DNA from 4 places in the Vibrio sp. SNU_ST1 genome. Region 1 is predicted to be linked to each of the others. Evidence: predicted binding sites of a transcription regulator. Region 1 holds the regulator's gene; each other region holds the start of a gene.

What was found. The regulator CRP, encoded in region 1, controls carbon source genes, mostly activating them, when cyclic AMP is high. The targets are predictions, from matches to a motif close to TGTGANNNNNNTCACA.
Region 2: Q5H80_RS15760 (NupC/NupG family nucleoside CNT transporter) is a predicted target of CRP. The motif match lies at 2,807-2,822, and genes of this name have one in related genera.
Region 3: Q5H80_RS15155 (glycogen/starch/alpha-glucan phosphorylase) is a predicted target of CRP. The motif match lies at 3,076-3,091, and genes of this name have one in related genera.
Region 4: Q5H80_RS11825 (CTP synthase) is a predicted target of CRP. The motif match lies at 1,875-1,890, and genes of this name have one in related genera.

What each region holds. Positions count from the first base shown of each region.
Region 1 is NZ_CP130748.1:2,915,863-2,920,922, reverse strand. It holds gene astD (succinylglutamate-semialdehyde dehydrogenase) at 1-997, shown strand, start outside; gene Q5H80_RS13000 (DUF1338 domain-containing protein) at 1,217-2,008, shown strand; gene crp (cAMP-activated global transcriptional regulator CRP) at 2,194-2,826, opposite strand; gene Q5H80_RS12990 (phosphoribulokinase) at 3,068-3,937, opposite strand; gene Q5H80_RS12985 (YheU family protein) at 4,015-4,227, opposite strand; gene Q5H80_RS12980 (hydrolase) at 4,322-5,060, opposite strand, start outside.
Region 2 is NZ_CP130749.1:324,154-329,213, reverse strand. It holds gene Q5H80_RS15770 (trans-aconitate 2-methyltransferase) at 65-676, opposite strand; gene Q5H80_RS15765 (hypothetical protein) at 722-991, opposite strand; gene Q5H80_RS15760 (NupC/NupG family nucleoside CNT transporter) at 1,330-2,538, opposite strand; gene Q5H80_RS15755 (hypothetical protein) at 3,151-3,627, shown strand; gene Q5H80_RS15750 (PTS sugar transporter subunit IIB) at 3,912-4,181, shown strand; gene Q5H80_RS15745 (PTS ascorbate transporter subunit IIC) at 4,192-5,060, shown strand, end outside.
Region 3 is NZ_CP130749.1:177,492-182,551, forward strand. It holds gene malT (HTH-type transcriptional regulator MalT) at 1-2,704, opposite strand, end outside; gene Q5H80_RS15155 (glycogen/starch/alpha-glucan phosphorylase) at 3,271-5,060, shown strand, end outside.
Region 4 is NZ_CP130748.1:2,705,549-2,710,608, reverse strand. It holds gene relA (GTP diphosphokinase) at 1-764, shown strand, start outside; gene mazG (nucleoside triphosphate pyrophosphohydrolase) at 1,027-1,842, shown strand; gene Q5H80_RS11825 (CTP synthase) at 1,975-3,615, shown strand; gene eno (phosphopyruvate hydratase) at 3,697-4,995, shown strand.

The sequences.
Region 1 (5,060 bases):
TATTGTTCCGGCGTTGTTATCGGGTAATACCGTGGTATTTAAGCCTTCAGAACAGACACCTTGGACGGGTGAGTTTGCAATGAAACTGTGGCAAGAAGCGGGTCTTCCTGCTGGCGTAATCAACCTAGTACAGGGCGCTAAAGAGACAGGTATTGCATTGGCGGATGCTAAAGGCCTTGATGGCGTGCTATTCACTGGCAGTGCTAATACCGGTCATATCCTTCACCGTCAATTCGCGGGTCAACCGGGCAAGATGCTGGCACTAGAAATGGGCGGCAACAACCCTATGGTGATCAGTGACCAATACGGTGATGCTGACGCAACGGTTTATACCATTATCCAATCTGCTTTCATCAGTGCAGGTCAACGTTGTACATGTGCACGTCGCTTGTATGTTCCTGTTGGCGAGAAGGGCGATCAACTGCTCGATAAGCTCGTTGCGGCTACCTTGAAGATTCGTGTTGATCAGCCATTCGCTGAGCCAGCACCCTTCATGGGACCACAAATCTCGGAAGCGGCAGCTAAGTTCATTCTGGACGCGCAAGCTAATCTGCAATCGTTAGGTGGTGTAAGCCTAGTCGAAGCAAAAGCGGGCGAAGCGGCGTTTGTTTCTCCGGGGATTATCGATGCAACCAACATTGCTGAGTTGCCAGATGAAGAGTACTTCGGCCCATTGCTGCAAGTGGTTCGCTGCCAATCGCTAGAGCAAGCCGTTGAACTGGCTAATGACACACGCTTTGGTTTGTCTGCAGGCCTAGTTTCAACCGACGATTCAGAGTGGGAATACTTCGTTGACCATATCCGTGCGGGTATTGTTAACCGTAACCGCCAACTAACAGGCGCAAGTGGTGATGCACCATTTGGTGGCCCGGGTGCTTCAGGTAACCTACGCCCAAGTGCTTACTACGCGGCTGACTACTGTGCTTACCCAATGGCGTCAATGGAAGGCGGTGAAACTCAACTGCCAGCGACGTTTAGCCCAGGTATTGAGCTGTAGTTTAGGCTAATGAGTTATAGAACTGGGCTCATTCGCTAACAATGGAGAGAGGAAGTAGCAATTACACTTCCTCTTTTCATCCACGTCCAACACCTAGATTGGGCGGTAGATAATAATAGAACAAGTATGTCACAGGCTGATGGCTGCTGACTCTATGTCCAGCCTCTCCCTTTCTAATCCAAATTACTAGCTTGCTAGAACCTCTGACAAGGAGTCACCATGACGCCCGATCTACTCTTTAAATCATTATGGGACGATTACATTCACAGGCTTTGTCCATCGGCTGAGAAAGTTCATCATCTGCTGAAAGAAGATGAAGCGCTGATTAATGATCACATTGCATTACGTACTTTCAATGTTGCCCCTTTGGGCATTGAAACACTGGCTAAGCCTTTCCTTGAATTAGGCTACAAGGCTTGTGGCGACTACTTGTTTGAGAGCAAGAAGTTAGTGGCTAAGCATTACGAGCATCCAGATCCAAAACAACCAAAAGTGTTCATTAGTGAGTTGAAGGTCGAAGAGTGTTCAAGCGACTTACAACAGATCGTTGCTAAGTTGGTTGAGCAAGTTGACGCAAGTAAGCTTCAAGGTCATGAATTCTTGTTTGGGGGGCGCCTTTGGGGTTTGAGCTTCACGGATTTCCAAGCGCTAGCAAAAGAGAGTGAATACGCGTCTTGGTTAGCGGCTCATGGCTACGGTGCAAACCACTTTACGGTGAGTGTGAACCAACTCGATGCTTTTGGTGAAGTGCAGGCAGTGAATGATTACCTGAGCGAATCAGGCTTCACTATCAATGCATCTGGTGGTGAGGTGAAAGGCTCTCCAGAGGTATTATTAGAGCAATCATCAACAATGGCAGACAAAGTCCCAGTTTCATTTGTCGAAGGCAATGAGATGATTCCTGGCGGCTTCTATGAGTTCGCTAAGCGTTATGCGATGGCCAATGGTGAGCTATATACAGGTTTTGTCGCGGCATCGGCTGACAAGATCTTTGAAAGCACCAATGGTTAAAGAAAAATAAGAGCAAGGGATTTTCCCTAGAGATGCGGGTACGCTTCGCTTCGAGATACTTTAGAATAGTGAAGTCCGATTTCTAACTTTGCTTCCCGCATCTGTTCTCTAGATCTTTAGAAAACAAAAAAAGCCACTAAATTCGCATTTGGTGGCTTTCAAATTTTTGGCTCAGTTAATCGAGATTAACGAGTGCCGTATACCACGATGGTCTTACCGTGTGCAGAAATTAGGTTCTGCTCTTCTAGCATCTTCAAGATACGACCTACGGTCTCACGAGAACAACCAACAATCTGGCCAATCTCTTGACGAGTGATCTTGATTTGCATGCCGTCAGGGTGAGTCATTGCATCTGGCTGTTTTGCTAGGTTTAGTAGCGTTTGAGCGATACGACCTGTTACGTCAAGGAACGCTAAGTCACCAACCTTTTGGCTAGTTACTTGTAGACGGTTTGCCATTTGCGCTGAAAGACGCATTAGAATATCTGGGTTCACTTGGATAAGTTGACGGAATTTCTTGAAAGAAATCTCAGCAACTTCACAAGGAGATTTTGCACGAACCCATGCAGTACGCTCTTGGTCTTCTTCGAACAAGCCAAGCTCACCGATGAAGTCACCTTGGTTTAGGTAAGAAAGAATCATTTCCTTACCTTCTTCGTCTTTGATAAGAACTGCCACAGAACCTTTAACGATGTAGTACAAGGTTTCTGCCTTTTCACCAGCATGAATCAAAGTACTTTTTGAAGGGTACTTATGAATATGACAGTGTGAAAGGAACCACTCTAATGTTGGATCGGTTTGGGGTTTACCTAGAACCATAATATCTTACTTCCTCTGCAGGGTATGCTTGCCGCTTTCCATATTTTAGCTAAGCCTGAATTGACGTAGCTAGGATAAGAGCACTCGTTGAGTGCTGCAAGCTATCTTGTGTTTCGTTTAAGAATAGTATCCTTTTTCAGGTACTATTTCTTGATTTTAATCGTGACCAAGCTACGATTTTTTACGCAAAATTGTGCACATGATCACGGTATGAAAAGTAATCAACCAGAATGTTGTTTTGTTAGCCTATTTTCCCGGTTTCTATAAGTTGTTGCAGGATAGGCCTTACAATGAGCTCCATAGCAAAACTCATCTTGCCTCCTGGCACTACAAGCGTGTTATGACGTGACATAAATGAGCCATCAATCATAGCCAACAGGTAAGGGAAATCGACGTTTTTGATGCCGCGCAAACGTATAACAACGAAGCTTTCGTCTAAACTTGGGATCCCTTTTGCATTCAGTGGATTCGATGTATCTACGGTAGGGACACGCTGAAAGTTGATATGAGTTCGCGAAAACTGCGGGGTAATGTAGTTAAGGTAATCATCCATTGAGCGAACAATAGAATCCATCACCGCTTCGCGAGAGTGACCACGATCGCGTGTGTCACGAACGAATTTCTGGATCCACTCCAAGTTTACGATAGGTACCATGCCGATAAGCAGATCGACGTGTTGAGAAACATTGATGTCACCATCGACTACGCCACCGTGAAGACCTTCGTAGAACATCACATCTGAGTTTTCAGGGATCTCTTGCCATGGCGTAAAGGTGCCGGGCATTTGATTGTAAGGCACTGCTTCATCGAAGGTATGCAGATAGCTACGGACTTTTCCCGTGCCTTCATTGCCGTATTGACGGAAGAAATCTTCTAATGCACCAAAATCGTTAGCTTGTGGACCAAAGTAGCTGATGTGCTTACCTTGCTCGCGAGCCTTACGGATCTCGACATCCATCTCTGGTCGAGTGAAGCGATGGAAACTATCCCCTTCAACCCAAGCTGCCTTCACGTCCATCATATTGAACATTTTTCGGAAGGCTTCTGAGGTAGTGGTGGTGCCGGCTCCAGATGAACCCGTCACCGCAATAATTGGATGTTTAGCGGACATGACAACCCTTGTCTTTTGAGTAACTTACTTGTTAGCAATCGTTTACCACTATAACACGGCTCCTTTATGAGCGCAGCTTAGAAGCGTTTTGTGACTTGAATATCAACGGTTTCATGCAGTTCAGAAAACACGATACTCACTTCTCCTGAGGCTAATTGATGTTTCACTTGGTCAATTTTGTTTTGCAGTGAAATTTCTATGTCACCATAGTCTGTACCTTCACGCAGTACGAATTCTTTGATGAGGTTTTCCAGTGTCTCTGGCGCAATTTCTTGCCATGGGATGATCATAAATACTTCTCTCTTTTATGTTCATGGATAGGTTTATTGATGTCGAAATGAGTGAGTTTAGTTATATTTTACTGCTATTTACTAAGGCTCGTCATTATGCCGAATCTTGTAGACTTTCATAGTAGGCGGGTAATGCTTCTTCTAACCAAAACCTTGGCTTGAGTGTGCTGCCAGTAATGAACCCCACATGACCGCCTTTTTGAAACAGTCGATAATCGATGTTATCAGGTAGAACGAACTTTGGAATCACATCATCGGTCATGAAAGGATCGTCTTTGGCATGAATGATCTGAGTTGGCAGTTTGATCTTCTTGAGTTTAGGCAGTGCGGAGCATTGTGCATAATAATCTTGGGCATTTTTGAACCCATGCAGAGGCGCCGTGATTTGTTCATCAAACTCATACAGTTTGGTGATCTTCTTAATGGTTTCCGCTGTGACCCCCAGCTTTTCCTGTAGCAGGTTAACTTTTTTCAAGGCGTTTGATTTTAGAGAGTTGAGTAGATACTTCTTATAGAGCTTGGAGAAGCCCTGCTCAATGCGACTAGAACAACAAGCCAAGTCAAATGGAGCAGATACTATGGTCGCCGCCGACAGCAATGGGTCGTCTGCATACTCAGCCAAATAATTCGCCAGCATGTTACCACCCAAAGAGATACCAACTGCAACTTTGGGGTTGTTGGGGAACTGCGCGTGCAGATGCCTTAGGAAAAAGCGCGCATCTTCGACTTCACCTGAATGGTATGCACGAGCCAAGCGATTTGGTTTTCCGCTGCAACCTCTAAAGTGCATCATCACTGATAGCCAACCATCTTTAGCAAATGCATTCATCAGC
Region 2 (5,060 bases), on a different replicon from region 1:
AGCCGCAAACCTCTCAAGGTCTGCGGCTTTTTTAACTCTTACCACACCAACACTTCATTCAGACTCAGGATACGGCTTTATTCATCACTATCGTGAAATCCCCTTCTGCGTATCCTTCTACCAAGGAAACATCGTCACAGAGTGTTTTACAGAATCTATATACGCCCTGAGGGTGATAACTCATCAAGGTATTACGTGAAGGATACTGGCTTGAATTGAGCAGGTTAAAAATCACCGTCTGATTCGCTAGTCCAAACATACGAGTAATCATGTTAGTCAGATAATCCGAGTCGCGAGAGATATAATTCAATGAGCCACTGGCGATAACTACATCGTGTACCTCAAGGCTCATTTGGCTCATATCACCCGACAAAAACCGACAACGATCTTCTGTATAGCTCTGCTTCGCCTTCTTTAAAAAGCCTGCGTGTTGGTCAACGCCGGTGTAAGATTGAATGCGATAGATACTGTCGAGCAGTTCAAACAACTCTCCGTAGCCACACCCTAAATCCAAAACACTTTTTTTCTCAAAGTCGGCTGAGCGGGCAATCACTTCAAAGCGACATAATTGGCTATCTTCGCTGGTCCACCCTAAAGCTTTAGCCTTGTCGCCATTCGAGCGGTTAGCCTGTTTTCGATGATAGCGATACACTTTCCAACGATCGAGCCAGTGCATTCAAACAAATCTCACTTCAATGAACATTAGTACGCCTCAATAAACTTAGACGTCAGAATTTGAAGAAAAGAGTCCACCAATCTTATAACCGACCGCATAGCAAACCACCGCGACAGTCACAAACACCAAAGCTGAGAAGACATAAGCCACCGATGCTGCGACGCCAGTGCCCCATACTACGCTAAACACCAAACCAAGATACGCTTCTTGCGGCCACTGATAGATAGGAAACTGAATACCACCAGCAATAAGATAAACCATCGCAAACAAGCCAATTAAGGTAGCAATAAGACCGATGAGAACGCGCATGTTCATAGAGAGACCCTTGATAAATTTGAGCTTGGTTGCCGTATTCTTAGTCGGAACGGAATATTCTGAATCGGAACGAGTGTTCTTAATAGAAACCGGATTTTCTTAATTGAAGCCGAATGTAGTTAATCGCAACCTGATGATATTCAAGTATATCGGATAACAAGGACTAGCTCTATTACTCTTCCGAGTGAGCTATTACATACTACTGATAAGTGAATATCGACCAAAAAGCCTGATTTAGCTTAACGAGCAGGCACAAAAAAGCGGACACCCTTCTCACGTTGAGTCCGCAAGAAAGGTGCCCGCTTTAACTGAATTTAGGCGCTTTAACTGAATCTCGCTTAAAGCAGGATAAAGATACCCGCTAAACATGCACTCATTAGGTTTGCAAGCGTACCTGCAGCGACTGCTTTCAAGCCTAAGTTTGCCACTTCAGCACGACGCTCTGGTGCCATAACACCGATTGAACCTAGCTGAATTGCAATAGAACCAATGTTAGCAAAACCACATAGAGCAAAAGTCACGATGACTTGGCTATGTTCAGACAGCAGAGCTTTGTTCTCAACGAAGTCGATGAAAGCAACAAACTCGTTCATTACGATCTTCTGACCGATGTAAGAACCCGCCATTAATACTTCATCACTCGGGATACCAATCAACCATGCTAATGGTGAGAACAGGTAACCGAAGATAGCTTGCAACGTAATGCCCGTAAAACCGAACGTTTCGCCTAGGCTTTCTAGGCCAGTGTTGACCATCGCAATCACACTCACGAATGCAATCAACATAGTACCGACAGCCACTGCGACTTTCATACCGTTCATCGCGCCGCTTGCCAGTGCATCGATCACGTTGCTTTGGTCAGCTTTATCTAGTTCGATATGGTCGTAATCACTTGGTGTACTGCGTTCAGGAACGATGATCTTCGCCATTAACAGACTACCCGGAGCTGCCATGAAGCTTGCTGCGATAAGGTATTTAAGTTCAACACCTAAACCAGCATAACCACCAAGCACACTGCCCGCTACCGACGCCATACCACCTGCCATTACAGCAAACAGTTCCGAACGAGTCATAGACTTTAAAAATGGACGAATAAGAAGAGGAGACTCACCCTGAGAAAGGAAGATATTACCTGTCGCTACCAAGGATTCAGCTTTACTGGTGCCCAGCAGTTTTTGCACCGCTCCGCCCAAGATTTGAATCACTTTTTGCATGATGCCGAGGTAGTAAAGTGCAGAAATCAGAGCACTGAAGAAGATAATGATTGGAAGTACGCGTATCGCGAAAATGAAACCTTCAGTTGCAAGGTCGCCGAAAAGGAATGCGATACCAGCGTCTGCAAAACCAAGCAGGCTAGAAACGCCATTACTTAGGCTTGTTAGCGCCAATTGTCCCCAAGGGAAATACAACACCAAAGCAGCGAAGCCGATTTGAAGTAATAGTGCACGAGAGACTGTTTTCCAGTTAATCGAAGAACGACTTTCAGATAGCAGGTACGCACAAGCAATCAGTGCAAGAACACCGACAAAACCAAATAGAATATTCATAATGTGTCCTAGTAATCCTTAAAGAGTGAACATGAGCCAAACGAATGACATCAAAGGAATAGGACAAAGAACCGCAAGCAAAACGCTACGCGATGAAGGGGCTAACAACGTTAGCGAATGTAACAACGAGTTGTTCATGTAAATAATCACCTTATACAAGCAGTGGGACGTAGCTGGTCCGGTCCGTGGGGTCATTCACATATCCATGTGACGGCTTGTATTGGCTAAGCACCGGCTTAAAACCGGAAAAGAAGTATAAACAGTTAAGTGAGACTTTCATCACATTTTTTAACGCAAACGATCGCGCGGTCAAGGATTAAACAAAACGCAGTGTTTGCCGCCGTTTTTGTTCTTCAAAAACTGTAAACAATCTGTATAAGGTTGAATTTGGAATGTTAAGTCCTTAAGCGTATGAGCGTAACCTCTCGGTTAATTCTGTGTGATTATTACCACTTTTCTGTGTTCTCCCTCATTTACTATGACTTCAAGATTCATCTTAAGTTTAGATGCGTATATACTTTGCTTTATCTCACCCATTCATTATCTATAAAACGAGAAGAGCTGATTAGATATAACAGCCATTGAGACTAAGAGAGGAAACACGTGAAGAAAATGGAAGCTCCGCACGACATGAACAATGGAGCTAGATTCAAAACAAATAGACACGGCTATGTGACAGTAGTTGAGTATTATAATACCTATACTGTTATTGTCGCGTTTGAAAACACCGGAAATATCCGCGCTATCAGTGCGGCGAAATTACGTACAGGTCAGTTAACCGATCGCTCTGTTGCACCTGAATCAATTATGATTGGTGAAAAGGTTGAATCCGTTAAGCATGGAATATTAACTATTACCCAAGTTGAATCTGAAAATATTGTGGTTCTGACCAATATCAATAATGAAGAAATTAGAATGTTATTGCCTGCCGTACAGAAAATGAAAGATAAAACCGAAGAAATAGATGGTGAAAATGTTACCTCGCCAAAACCAACTTCTCTTAGCCAACTAACTAAAAGAAATAAAAAGACCAAAGACGTTAATAGCATGCTTAAGAAAATGCTTACCGACTACGGTCGATACGATTAATTCTCTATTTTCTCCAACAGACCCACTATATATTTACATTCCAATAGACAAATACATTCCCCGCCACCTTTCTCAATAGATACATTGCATATTCGTGTGAAAAGTTAAATTTGATCAAAGTCTCACTCTGGATCTTTACCACACACAAGCGAGATCCCCGTCACAATCTCATTTTAGCTTTGTGATGGAGATCTTATTGAAATCTCAATATTTCCATTACTATGCTCTCACACAATAAGAGAACGAAGTTTCTCAACCCTTAAAATCCAATTGAGACAAATATTATGAAGAAGATTCTTGTAGTTTGCGGTAACGGCCTTGGTACTTCGCTAATGATGGAAATGGCAGTGAAAGAAGTGGCTAAAAAAATCGGTTTCGAAGCAGAAGTTGATCACGAAGATCTATCATCTGCAGCATCAAGCAATGCTGATATTTGGGTAGCAGCAACAGACGTTGCAAACCAACTAAAAGAAGGCGGCAAAGAGAACATCATCAGCCTCAAAAATATTTTTGACAAAGCATCAATCGAAGAACAACTAAAAACTTTCATGTAAGGTCAAAATTATGCAGAACTTTTTCGAATTCATGCTCGGCTTATTAAAAGAGCCAGCAATCATGGTAGGCTTAATTGCTTTCATTGGCCTTGTTGCACAGAAAGCTGATATTTCCACCATTCTAAAAGGCACAATTAAAACCGTAATGGGTTTCCTGATTTTAGGTTTTGGTGCTGGCGCTCTTGTTGGCGCACTAAATAATTTCTCCGTTGTATTTACTGAAGCATTCGGCGTAAGTGGTGTTATTCCAAATAACGAAGCAATTGTTGCATTAGCACAAGAAGCATTCGGTTATGAGATGGCTCTAATTATGTTCTTCGCATTCGTTGTGAATATTTTACTGGCTCGTATTACTCCTTTAAAATATATTTTCTTAACGGGTCACCACACAATGTTCATGTCTATGCTAGTAGCAGTAATTCTGTCTACAGCAAACATTGAAGGCACCGCTCTAGTCGCAATCGGCTCGCTCATTGTGGGCACATTGATGGTTGTTATGCCAGCACTGGGTCAGAAGTACACAGAAAAAGTGATGGGCACAGATCAGCTGGCTATCGGTCACTTCTCGACACTGTCTTACATCGTGTCTGGCTTCATTGGTAGCAAATTCGGTGACACATCAAAATCAACAGAAGACATCCAAGTTCCTAAAAGCTTAATGTTCCTGCGTGATACGCCAGTAGCCGTAGCAACAACAATGGCTATCTTCTTCATGCTTGCGTCTATTATTGCGGGCGGCGAGTTTGTAGAAACAGTATCAAGCGGTCAAAACTGGGTTGTATTTACCTTCATGCAATCTCTAATCTTTGCTGGTGGTGTTTACATCGTATTGCAAGGTGTGAAGATGCTAATTGCTGAAATCGTTCCTGCATTTAAAGG
Region 3 (5,060 bases), on a different replicon from region 1:
ACCCCATCAACTGCAGTAAATTCTCCGCTGTGCTGATCGCTTCTTTACGGTTAGCAATGTTTAGCTTTTGGTATAGGTTACGGATGTGAGTCTTGATCGTGGTACCTGCTACATCGAGTTCTTGAGCGATCTGCTCGTTACTGAACCCTGAATAGATCAAACCAAGTACTTGCCATTCACGTTGGGTGAGTGGGCTAGTGCGCACAAGTTCAGGAATGTTTGGGTGATTTACTAAGTTTTCAACAAAGTCTTCATCAAAGTGAACCGAGCGGCTGCGTTGGGTGGTCGAGATATCTTTCATGATCTGTTGAGCGCGATGGCGTTCTAAGTCACCTAAGCCAGGCTTGTTGCTCAACTTATCCAAGATATGTCCGATGGTCCCGCCGTCTACTAAGAAGTTGCCGACCATACCGGTTTGGTTAGTCATATGAAGCGCTTCTTCAAGTAGCACGCGTGCGCTGTCTTCATCGTTAATTTGTGTACGTAACACGGCTTCAACGATCAAGTTTCGGTTGGTGTCGGTAATCAGGTGTGAACGCTGAGCTTCACTCTTAAGGAAAGTCAGCGCTTCTTCCGCTTCTTCATGCTGCTCAAGAATGATGTGAGCGCGAACGATGTTTCTCCATTGCAGTTGGCAGAAGTGGTTACTTGCCGATTCAGGTCGAACAGCCACATTCAACCAATCACGTATCGCCTCTTTATTGCCTTTTACTTGCCAAAAAAGAATCAAAGAAAGGGAAGCGTTCGCCGTCCAGTCCACGTGGTACGTTGATTGACGCAATAGGTGCTGAATTTGGTCGATAAACTTAGATGCTTTATCAATTTCACCGCGACTTAGTGAAATACGAGCCAGCATTGAATAGCTGTGAAGGTGTTTACTTGGCGAATGGTGACCAAGGATATCCAAGCCTTTGTAACAGCACTCTTCCGCTTCATCTAATCGGTTCCAACACCAGAATATTTGAGCTCTAACACGCAGTAAGAATTCATGCAGAGGCACGTATTTTAGCTGGTGCTCTTCGATCAATTTGAACGCACTGTCTTGCAGCTCGAATGCCGCTTGAACGTAACCCTGTGCAATTAAGATCTCGCTTTGTTGTAGAATCGCCCAAAGCGCTTGGTGGTAAACTTGGTACTGGCGTGCAAGTTTTTCTGTTTGCTGCATCATCGGCAGTGCACGGCTCAAGTTGCCCATTACGTGATTGACTTCACCAACAACAGACGTGGCGACAATTCGGCTACGATAGACGGTGGTGTTCAGCTGACTTAGCGAAAGCTCTGCCAATTCCAAGGCTTTTTCAGGTTCATTACTGTTAATAGCAACTTGCGCGCGTAGGGCGTTGTATTGACCTTGTTGTTGAGTATCGAGTTCAATGTTTCGAGCTTGATATTGTGTTTCAGCCTCTTCCAATAATGTCCCTACTTGTTCGTAGCGGTGCTGACTTTGTGCTAGCCAAGCTCGTAACATGGACAGTTTAGGGTCGCTGTAAAGTTGATCCGTAGTCAGTTGCTTGATCGCCATCTCTAACGAGGAAAGCTCGCCTTGGTTGAACATCGGCCAACCGTGGTCTGTCAGTATTTGAATGATCAGTTCTGGGTCTTCAGCGCGCTGTGCATGGCGCAGTGCTTGGTGTGGTGTGTCTTGTTTAATCCACGCCTTCGCGGCACTTCGGTGCAATTCTGCTTCTTGTTGAGGGATTCGAGCTTGACGCTCATGTGCCAAAAATTCACCAAACAGGTTATGGAAACGATACCAGTTCTTCTCGCCTTCAAGCGGATAGATGAATAAACCGAATCGATTTAATGATTCGATCATACCCAGTGCGTCTTCACGTTGTGTAAGCGCGCAGACTAATTCGTCATTGAAATGATCAAGCACTGAACACTGCATCAAGAACTGTCGAGTTTCTTTGTCTAACAGGTCGAAAACCTCTTCAACCAAGTAGTCCCAAAGATGGGCTTGATTAAAGTGGGAGAAGGACTCAGCAGACTGCGCAAGCGTACGTTTTTGATGTTGGGCTTGCAGCGCAATAAGTTGAAGTGCAGAAGGCCAACCCTCTACATATGTACAAATACTGTCTGCCGTTGTGTCATCAATACCATCGGCAACTCGCTGATTGAAAAAGCGCGTGGTCTCTTCGGTATCAAAAGCCAGCGAGTCATTACCTAATTCGATCATTAAATCTCGAACGCGCAGGTTTGCTGTGCCTAGTGGTGGTGTTCCGCGACTGGTTACAACCAACGTAAGATTGTCGGGCATGTGTTTGAGGAAAAAGCGCATTGCTTCTTGAATGTCATCATTGTTGACTAAATGGTAGTCGTCTAAAACAAGAAAACATTCATGATGGTAGTCCGACATTTCGGCGAATACTTCACTCAATAAAGAGTGCAGCGATGAAAACTGTCGTTTCTCTGCCAGTTTTTGGGCATTGGGACAGGCGTTTTGAGTCGCTTTATTGAGTGATTGGAGTAGGTAGTTGATAAAACGGAAGGCATCGTTGTCACTATCATCGATGCTGTACCAACCCACATTCGGCTTATCTAACAGCCACTGTGCAGCCATGGTGGTCTTGCCATAGCCCGCAGGAGAACGGAACAATACAAGCTTATAGCAATCTGCGTTCTGGAGCAGATCGAGAACCCTAGGTCGTAGGATTGCATTATGTAAGCGGCCTGGACGAGTCAGTTTCGAAGGGATCCACATGTCGAAGTTTTTCACCTATTCCGTGGCGTATGTTTTGGGGGGCCTTAAACCGTAAAGGAGTAGCCCAATCACATCTGCCTAATTACTTAAGTCTGTACTTATGTTACGTGAAGAAAAATGGCATCGACTATGATTCTCCTCAGAAACCTTGCGGTCTTGCATGTTTTTGGCTTTCTACGCCCTTAATTTGAGGCTTTGCTCACGTTTCGGGTTGGTTTGTGAATGTGACTTTGTTCGGTCTTACACTGAAATTTATGCAAAAGATGAGATGTGGGAAATAATTTCGTGATCTCAAACTCAGATTTGCTAATCAGTTTATTCCGGTTAAATAAAACTCACATCAATTGAAGTTAAGTTATCGAACGGGAGCTTGTGATCTTAGTCACTCCAACTTTTTGTTCGAAGTTAGAACATGAGAGTCAGATCACTAACCGTAATGGCGGTACGCCCCTACGCCCTCTCATCTACTCCTAGTTAGTTGCATTAACAGGAGGATGTTTAGTTAATGGTGACCATGCACGATATGTCACAGATGAATTAGAACTATTAAAAGCGAGATTTCTGAAATGAAACCAACTCAGCAAAAAACTTTCGACAAAGTGTCTTTCCAAGAAAGTGTTAAAAAGCATTTATCTGCAACTTACGCAACAACGATTGAAAACGCAGATAGCCGCGCATGGTACCTAGCGATGGGGCGTGCGTTAGCAGAATTGACAACATTTGACCTGCTAGAAACTGAAAATGATGAAAAAATCAAAAACGCGAAGAGCGTTAACTACCTTTCATTAGAGTTTTTGATTGGTCGTTTAACAGGTAACAACCTGATCAGCATGGGTCTGTACGAACAGATCACTCATGCAATGGAAGAGCTAGGTCAAAACCTAACCGACCTTCTAGAAGAAGAACGCGACCCATCACTAGGTAATGGTGGTCTTGGTCGTCTTGCTGCTTGTTTCATGGATTCTTGTGCAGCTCAAGAGTACCCAACAGTAGGCTACGGTCTTCACTACGAATACGGCCTATTCAAACAGTCTTTCCAAGATGGTCGTCAACAAGAAGCACCAGACGCATGGCGTGGTGTTGAAGGTTACCCATGGGAAGTAGCTCGTCCAGAACTAGCACAACACATTGGTTTTTACGGTCATGTAGAAGTTGAATTCATCGACGGTAAAGAAGTTCGTACTTGGGTTCCAGGTATGGAAGTAAAAGCAATGCCTTGGGATCTACCTATCGTAGGTTACGAGTCAAACACGGTTTACCCATTGCGTCTTTGGGAGTGTCAGGCAATTGCACCATTCTCACTAGCAAGCTTTAACAACGGTGATTACTTCGAAGCGCAACACTCGCTAATCGATGCAGGTAACATCACTAAAGTACTTTACCCGAACGACAACCACGAAAAAGGTAAGACACTGCGTCTAATGCAGCAGTACTTCCACTCAGCAGCGTCAGTTCGCGATATTCTACGCCGTCACGAAGCAGCAGGTTTCTCTCTAGAAGATCTGCCTAAGCAAGAAACGATTCAGCTTAACGATACGCACCCAACGATTGCGATTCCTGAGCTAATGCGCATCCTAATCGACGAGAAAGGTCTATCTTGGGATCAAGCATGGGAAATCAGTGCACATACGTTCGCGTACACGAACCACACGCTACTTCCAGAAGCACTAGAGACTTGGTCTGAATCGCTGATCAACCGTCTTCTTCCACGTCACATGGAAATCATTTTTGAAATCAACCACCGCTTCATGCAAGAAGTTCGCAAGATGTGGCCTGGTGACGGTGAGAAACAAGCGAAGCTTTCTATCATCCAAGAAGGTTTCCACCGCATGGTTCGTATGGCAAACCTATGTGTGATTGGCTCTTACAAAGTAAATGGTGTAGCTGCACTTCACTCTCAACTGGTTAAGAAAGACCTGTTCCCAGAGTTCAACGAAATCTTCCCAGGTAAACTGACTAACGTAACGAACGGCATTACGCCACGTCGTTGGTTGAAGTTCTGTAACCCAGGTCTATCTAATCTAATCACAGGTAAGATTGGCTCTGAGTGGCCAGCAAAACTTGAGCAGCTAGAAGGTATCGCTAAGTTTGCAACAGACGCGAAATTCCAAAAAGAATTCATGGCTGTTAAGAAAGAAAACAAACAGCGTCTTGCTGATTGGGTTCAAGAGAACATGGGTATCGAGCTAGATACTAACGCTATCTTCGACGTTCAAATTAAGCGTCTGCACGAATACAAGCGTCAGCACCTAGATTTGCTACACATTCTGTCTCTGTACCACCGTATTCTTAACGAACCTGGTTTCGAGTGTGAGCCACGCGTATGTTTCTTCGCAGCGAAAGCAGCACCGGGTTA
Region 4 (5,060 bases), 210 kb from region 1:
CAAAAATTAACGCTTGGTTCCGCGCTCAGAGTCGTGAGAAAAACCTCGAAGCTGGACGAGACATCCTAGAAGTCGAGCTAGGCAGAGTCGGCGCAACACTGAAAGATGCTGAGCAATACGCGCTGAAACGATTCAACGTCAATACACCTGATGAATTGTATGCAGGTATTGGTAGCGGCGATTTGCGTATTAACCAAGTGGTTAATCACATCAATGCTCTGGTCAATAAGCCGACGGCGGAAGAAGAAGATAAGAAAGCTCTCGAGAAGTTGCTTGAGTCTGACAATAAGCCAGCGCATCAGAGCCGCCCTAAGAAGGATGCTGTCGTTGTTGAAGGTGTCGATAACCTAATGACCCACTTGGCTCGTTGTTGTCAGCCTATCCCGGGTGATGTGATCAAAGGTTATATTACTCAAGGGCGTGGTATCTCAGTACACCGCAGCGATTGTGAGCAGTTAAGTGAACTTAACCTACATGCCCCTGAACGTATCATCGATACGGTGTGGGGAGATGGTTTTGTAGGTTCGTATATCTTAACACTGCGTGTAGAGGCCCTTGAGCGTACAGGCTTGTTGAAAGACATAACATCCCTGTTCTTGAATGAAAAAGTCAGTGTGACGACAATGAAGAGCCGTATCGACTATAAACGTCAGCTGTCGGTGATGGATTTCGATTTGGAAGTGACCAATATTGAGATTCTGAGTCGAGTGACGAGCCGAGTCGAGCAGATCAAAGATGTCATGAGTGTTAAACGATTAGGCTAGTTTTTACGTCGTACTTGGCTTTCTAACTTCGTTAGTTTCACTTATTTCACTCCATCACATAGGCAAGCTATGCTCAGGAGCCTCATAAGTTTACTGCCTTGTTACAAGAGCCAATTACTTAGTAAAAAACGAACAATACATTGAATGACACGTTGGCTTAACAAGAAGAATAGAAAGGTGAGTGGTTTTGGCTGCTCACCTTTTTTAGTTTTAGAAGACGTTATAAATTTAAAAATCAAAGACAGTGAATAGGAATAAAACGATGAATCACCCGATTGAACAACTTGAACAGATCATGACTAAGCTGCGCGATCCTGAAGGTGGCTGTCCTTGGGATTTGAAACAAAATTTTGAAACCATTGTGCCGCATACGATCGAAGAGACTTACGAGGTGGTGGACGCGATTCACAATAAAGATTGGTCAAACTTACAAGAAGAGTTGGGTGACCTGTTGTTTCAGGTGATCTTCTACAGTCAATTAGCAAAAGAGCAGGGCTTGTTTGACTTCTCTGATGTGGTCGACGGTATCAATGAGAAACTGACGCGCCGTCATCCACACGTATTTTCTGATACAGAGTTTGCCAGTGATGAAGAAATTAATGCCAACTGGGAAGCTGAAAAAGCCAAAGAGAAAGCACAGGCAGGCAAAACTCAAGAAAGTATTCTAGACTCAATACCAAACTCTCTACCTGCACTTTTACGTGCTACAAAAATTCAAAAGCAAGTCGCGAAATTTGGCTTTGATTGGGACTCTATTGGTCCAGTCGCCGACAAGGTTTTAGAGGAAGTTGATGAGGTGCTAGAAGAAGCGCTTCAAGTAACGCCAAACGAAGATTTAGTTGAAGAAGAACTGGGTGATTTGTTGTTTGCTACCGTCAATTTAGTGCGACATTTGGGTAAAAATCCAGAAACGGCTCTCAATAAAGCCAATCTGAAATTTTCACGCCGCTTTAAAGGTGTGGAACAAAAAGTTCGTCAGCAAGATAAAATTTTGACCGACTTTTCTCTACAACAGCTTGATTCCATATGGGATGAAGTCAAAGTGGCGGAGAAAAGATCATCAAAGCTTTTATCATGAATTGATTTGAAGCAAAAAATAAAAAATAGCAGTGTGATAGATTTCACGTTGTGGCGATAAGGGGCTTCTGGTATATTTTCATCCCGTCCAGAAGTAATCCATTTCCCTCATTCAACCAATTTCAGGTTAAACATGACGACAAATTACATTTTTGTTACTGGCGGGGTTGTATCCTCTCTAGGTAAAGGTATTGCAGCAGCATCTCTTGCGGCTATTTTAGAAGCTCGTGGTCTTAAAGTGACTATGATGAAGCTTGACCCTTACATCAACGTTGATCCAGGCACAATGAGCCCGACTCAACACGGTGAAGTGTTCGTTACGGAAGATGGCGCTGAAACTGACCTTGACCTTGGTCACTACGAGCGATTCATTCGCACAAAGATGACTAAGCGTAACAACTTCACTGCAGGTCGTGTTTACTCAGACGTACTCGCTAAAGAGCGTCGCGGTGATTACCTAGGTGCAACTATTCAGGTTATCCCGCACATCACTAACTCTATCAAAGAACGTGTAATTTCTGGCGCAGCTGGCCACGATATCGCGCTTGTTGAAGTTGGTGGTACGGTTGGTGATATCGAATCTCTACCATTTATGGAAGCGATTCGTCAGCTAGCAGTAGAGCTAGGCCGTGAACGCGCAATGTTCATGCACCTTACTCTAGTGCCATACCTAGCAGCTGCGGGCGAAGTGAAAACTAAGCCAACGCAACACTCAGTAAAAGAGCTGCTGTCTATTGGTATTCAGCCAGATATTCTAGTTTGTCGTTCAGACCGCAACATTCCTTCGAACGAGCGTAAGAAAATCGCTCTGTTCTGTAATGTGCAAGAAAATGCAGTTATTTCTATGCGCGATGTTGACTCTATCTACAAGATCCCTCAGCTTATTAAAGCTCAAGGCACTGATGAACTTGTATGTAAACGTTTCGGCATCACAGCTCCAGAAGCAGACCTGTCTGAATGGGAACAAGTAATTTACGAAGAAGCTAACCCAACGGGTGAAGTGACGATTGGTATGGTTGGTAAGTACATTGAACTACCAGACGCATACAAATCAGTAAATGAAGCGCTAAAACACGCGGGCTTGAAAAATCGCCTAAGCGTTAATATTAAATACGTAGATTCACAAGACGTTGAGTCTCGTGGCGTAGAAGTTTTAGAAGGCCTAGATGCAATCCTAGTTCCTGGTGGCTTTGGTGATCGTGGTGTTGAAGGTAAGATTCTTGCAGCTCAATACGCTCGTGAAAACAAAGTACCGTACTTAGGTATCTGTCTAGGTATGCAAGTAGCACTTATCGAGTACGCTCGTAACGTTGCGAAAATGGAAGGGGCACACTCTTCTGAATTCTGTACTGAAACTAAGTACCCAGTTGTTGGTCTTATCACTGAGTGGACTGATGGCGAAGGTAAAGTTGAAGAGCGTACAGAAACATCTGATCTTGGCGGCACAATGCGTCTTGGTTCACAGCTTTGTCACCTAGCGAAAGGGACAAAAGCTTACGAATTATACGGTAGCGCGACGATCCATGAACGTCATCGTCACCGTTACGAAGTGAACAACAATCTTCGTCCACAAATTGAAAAAGCGGGCCTAAAAGTATCGGGTCTATCTGCGGACAAAAAACTGGTTGAAGTTATCGAGAACCCGAACCATCCATGGTTCGTTGCTGCTCAATTCCACCCAGAGTTCACTTCAACACCTCGCGATGGTCACCCATTGTTTGCAGGTTTCGTTAAAGCCGCTGGTGAGTTCCAGCGCGGCGAATTAGAGAAGTAAAAAGGAATACAGGTAGCTGCGTAAGTTGCGCTGCTACCTTTAAATTTGACATTTATATATTCAACGAGAAGGAAACATTCAATGTCTAAGATCGTTAAAGTTCTAGGTCGTGAAATCATCGATTCACGTGGTAACCCAACTGTAGAAGCTGAAGTACACCTAGAAGGCGGTTTCGTAGGTATGGCTGCTGCTCCATCTGGCGCATCTACTGGTTCACGCGAAGCTCTTGAGCTACGTGACGGCGACAAATCACGTTTCCTAGGTAAAGGTGTTCTTAAAGCTATTGAAGCTGTAAACGGCCCAATCGCTGAAGCTCTAGTAGGTTCTGACGCTAAAGCACAAGCTGACGTTGACCAAATCATGCTTGACCTAGACGGTACTGAAAACAAGTCTAAGTTCGGTGCGAACGCTATCCTAGCTGTATCTCTAGCTAACGCAAAAGCTGCTGCTGCTGCGAAAGGCATGCCTCTTTACGAGCACATTGCTGAGCTAAACGGTACTGCTGGTCAATTCTCTATGCCTCTACCAATGATGAACATCATCAACGGTGGTGAGCACGCAGATAACAACGTTGACATCCAAGAGTTCATGATCCAACCAGTTGGCGCTAAGACTCTTAAAGAAGGTCTACGTATCGGCGCTGAAGTATTCCACAACCTAGCTAAAGTTCTTAAGTCTAAAGGCTACAGCACTGCAGTTGGTGATGAAGGTGGTTTCGCTCCTAACCTTAAGTCTAACGCTGAAGCTCTAGAAGTTATCGCAGAAGCTGTTGCAGCTGCTGGTTACGAACTAGGTAAAGACGTTACTCTTGCTATGGACTGTGCAGCATCTGAGTTCTTCGACAAAGAAGCTGGTATCTACAACATGAAGGGCGAAGGTAAAACTTTCACTTCTGTAGAGTTCAACCACTACCTAGCTGAGCTAGCGAACAACTTCCCAATCGTTTCTATCGAAGACGGTCTTGACGAGTCTGATTGGGATGGCTTCAAGCACCAAACAGAACTTCTAGGCGACAAGCTTCAAATCGTTGGTGACGATCTGTTCGTTACAAACACTAAGATTCTTGCTGAAGGTATCGAGAAAGGCGTAGCTAACTCTATCCTTATCAAGTTCAACCAAATCGGTTCTCTAACAGAGACTCTAGCTGCTATCAAGATGGCTAAAGACGCTGGCTACACTGCAGTAATCTCTCACCGTTCTGGCGAAACTGAAGATGCAACTATCGCTGATCTAGCGGTAGGTACAGCTGCAGGTCAAATCAAAACTGGTTCTATGAGCCGTTCTGACCGTGTTGCTAAGTACAACCAACTTATCCGTATCGAAGAAGCTCTAGGTTCTAAAGCTCCTTACAACGGTCTTAAAGAAGTTAAAGGTCAATAATCTCTCGTAGATTGTTAATCTAAGCTTTTTAAATGCCTCGCTTATGCGGGGCATTTTTTTGTCTG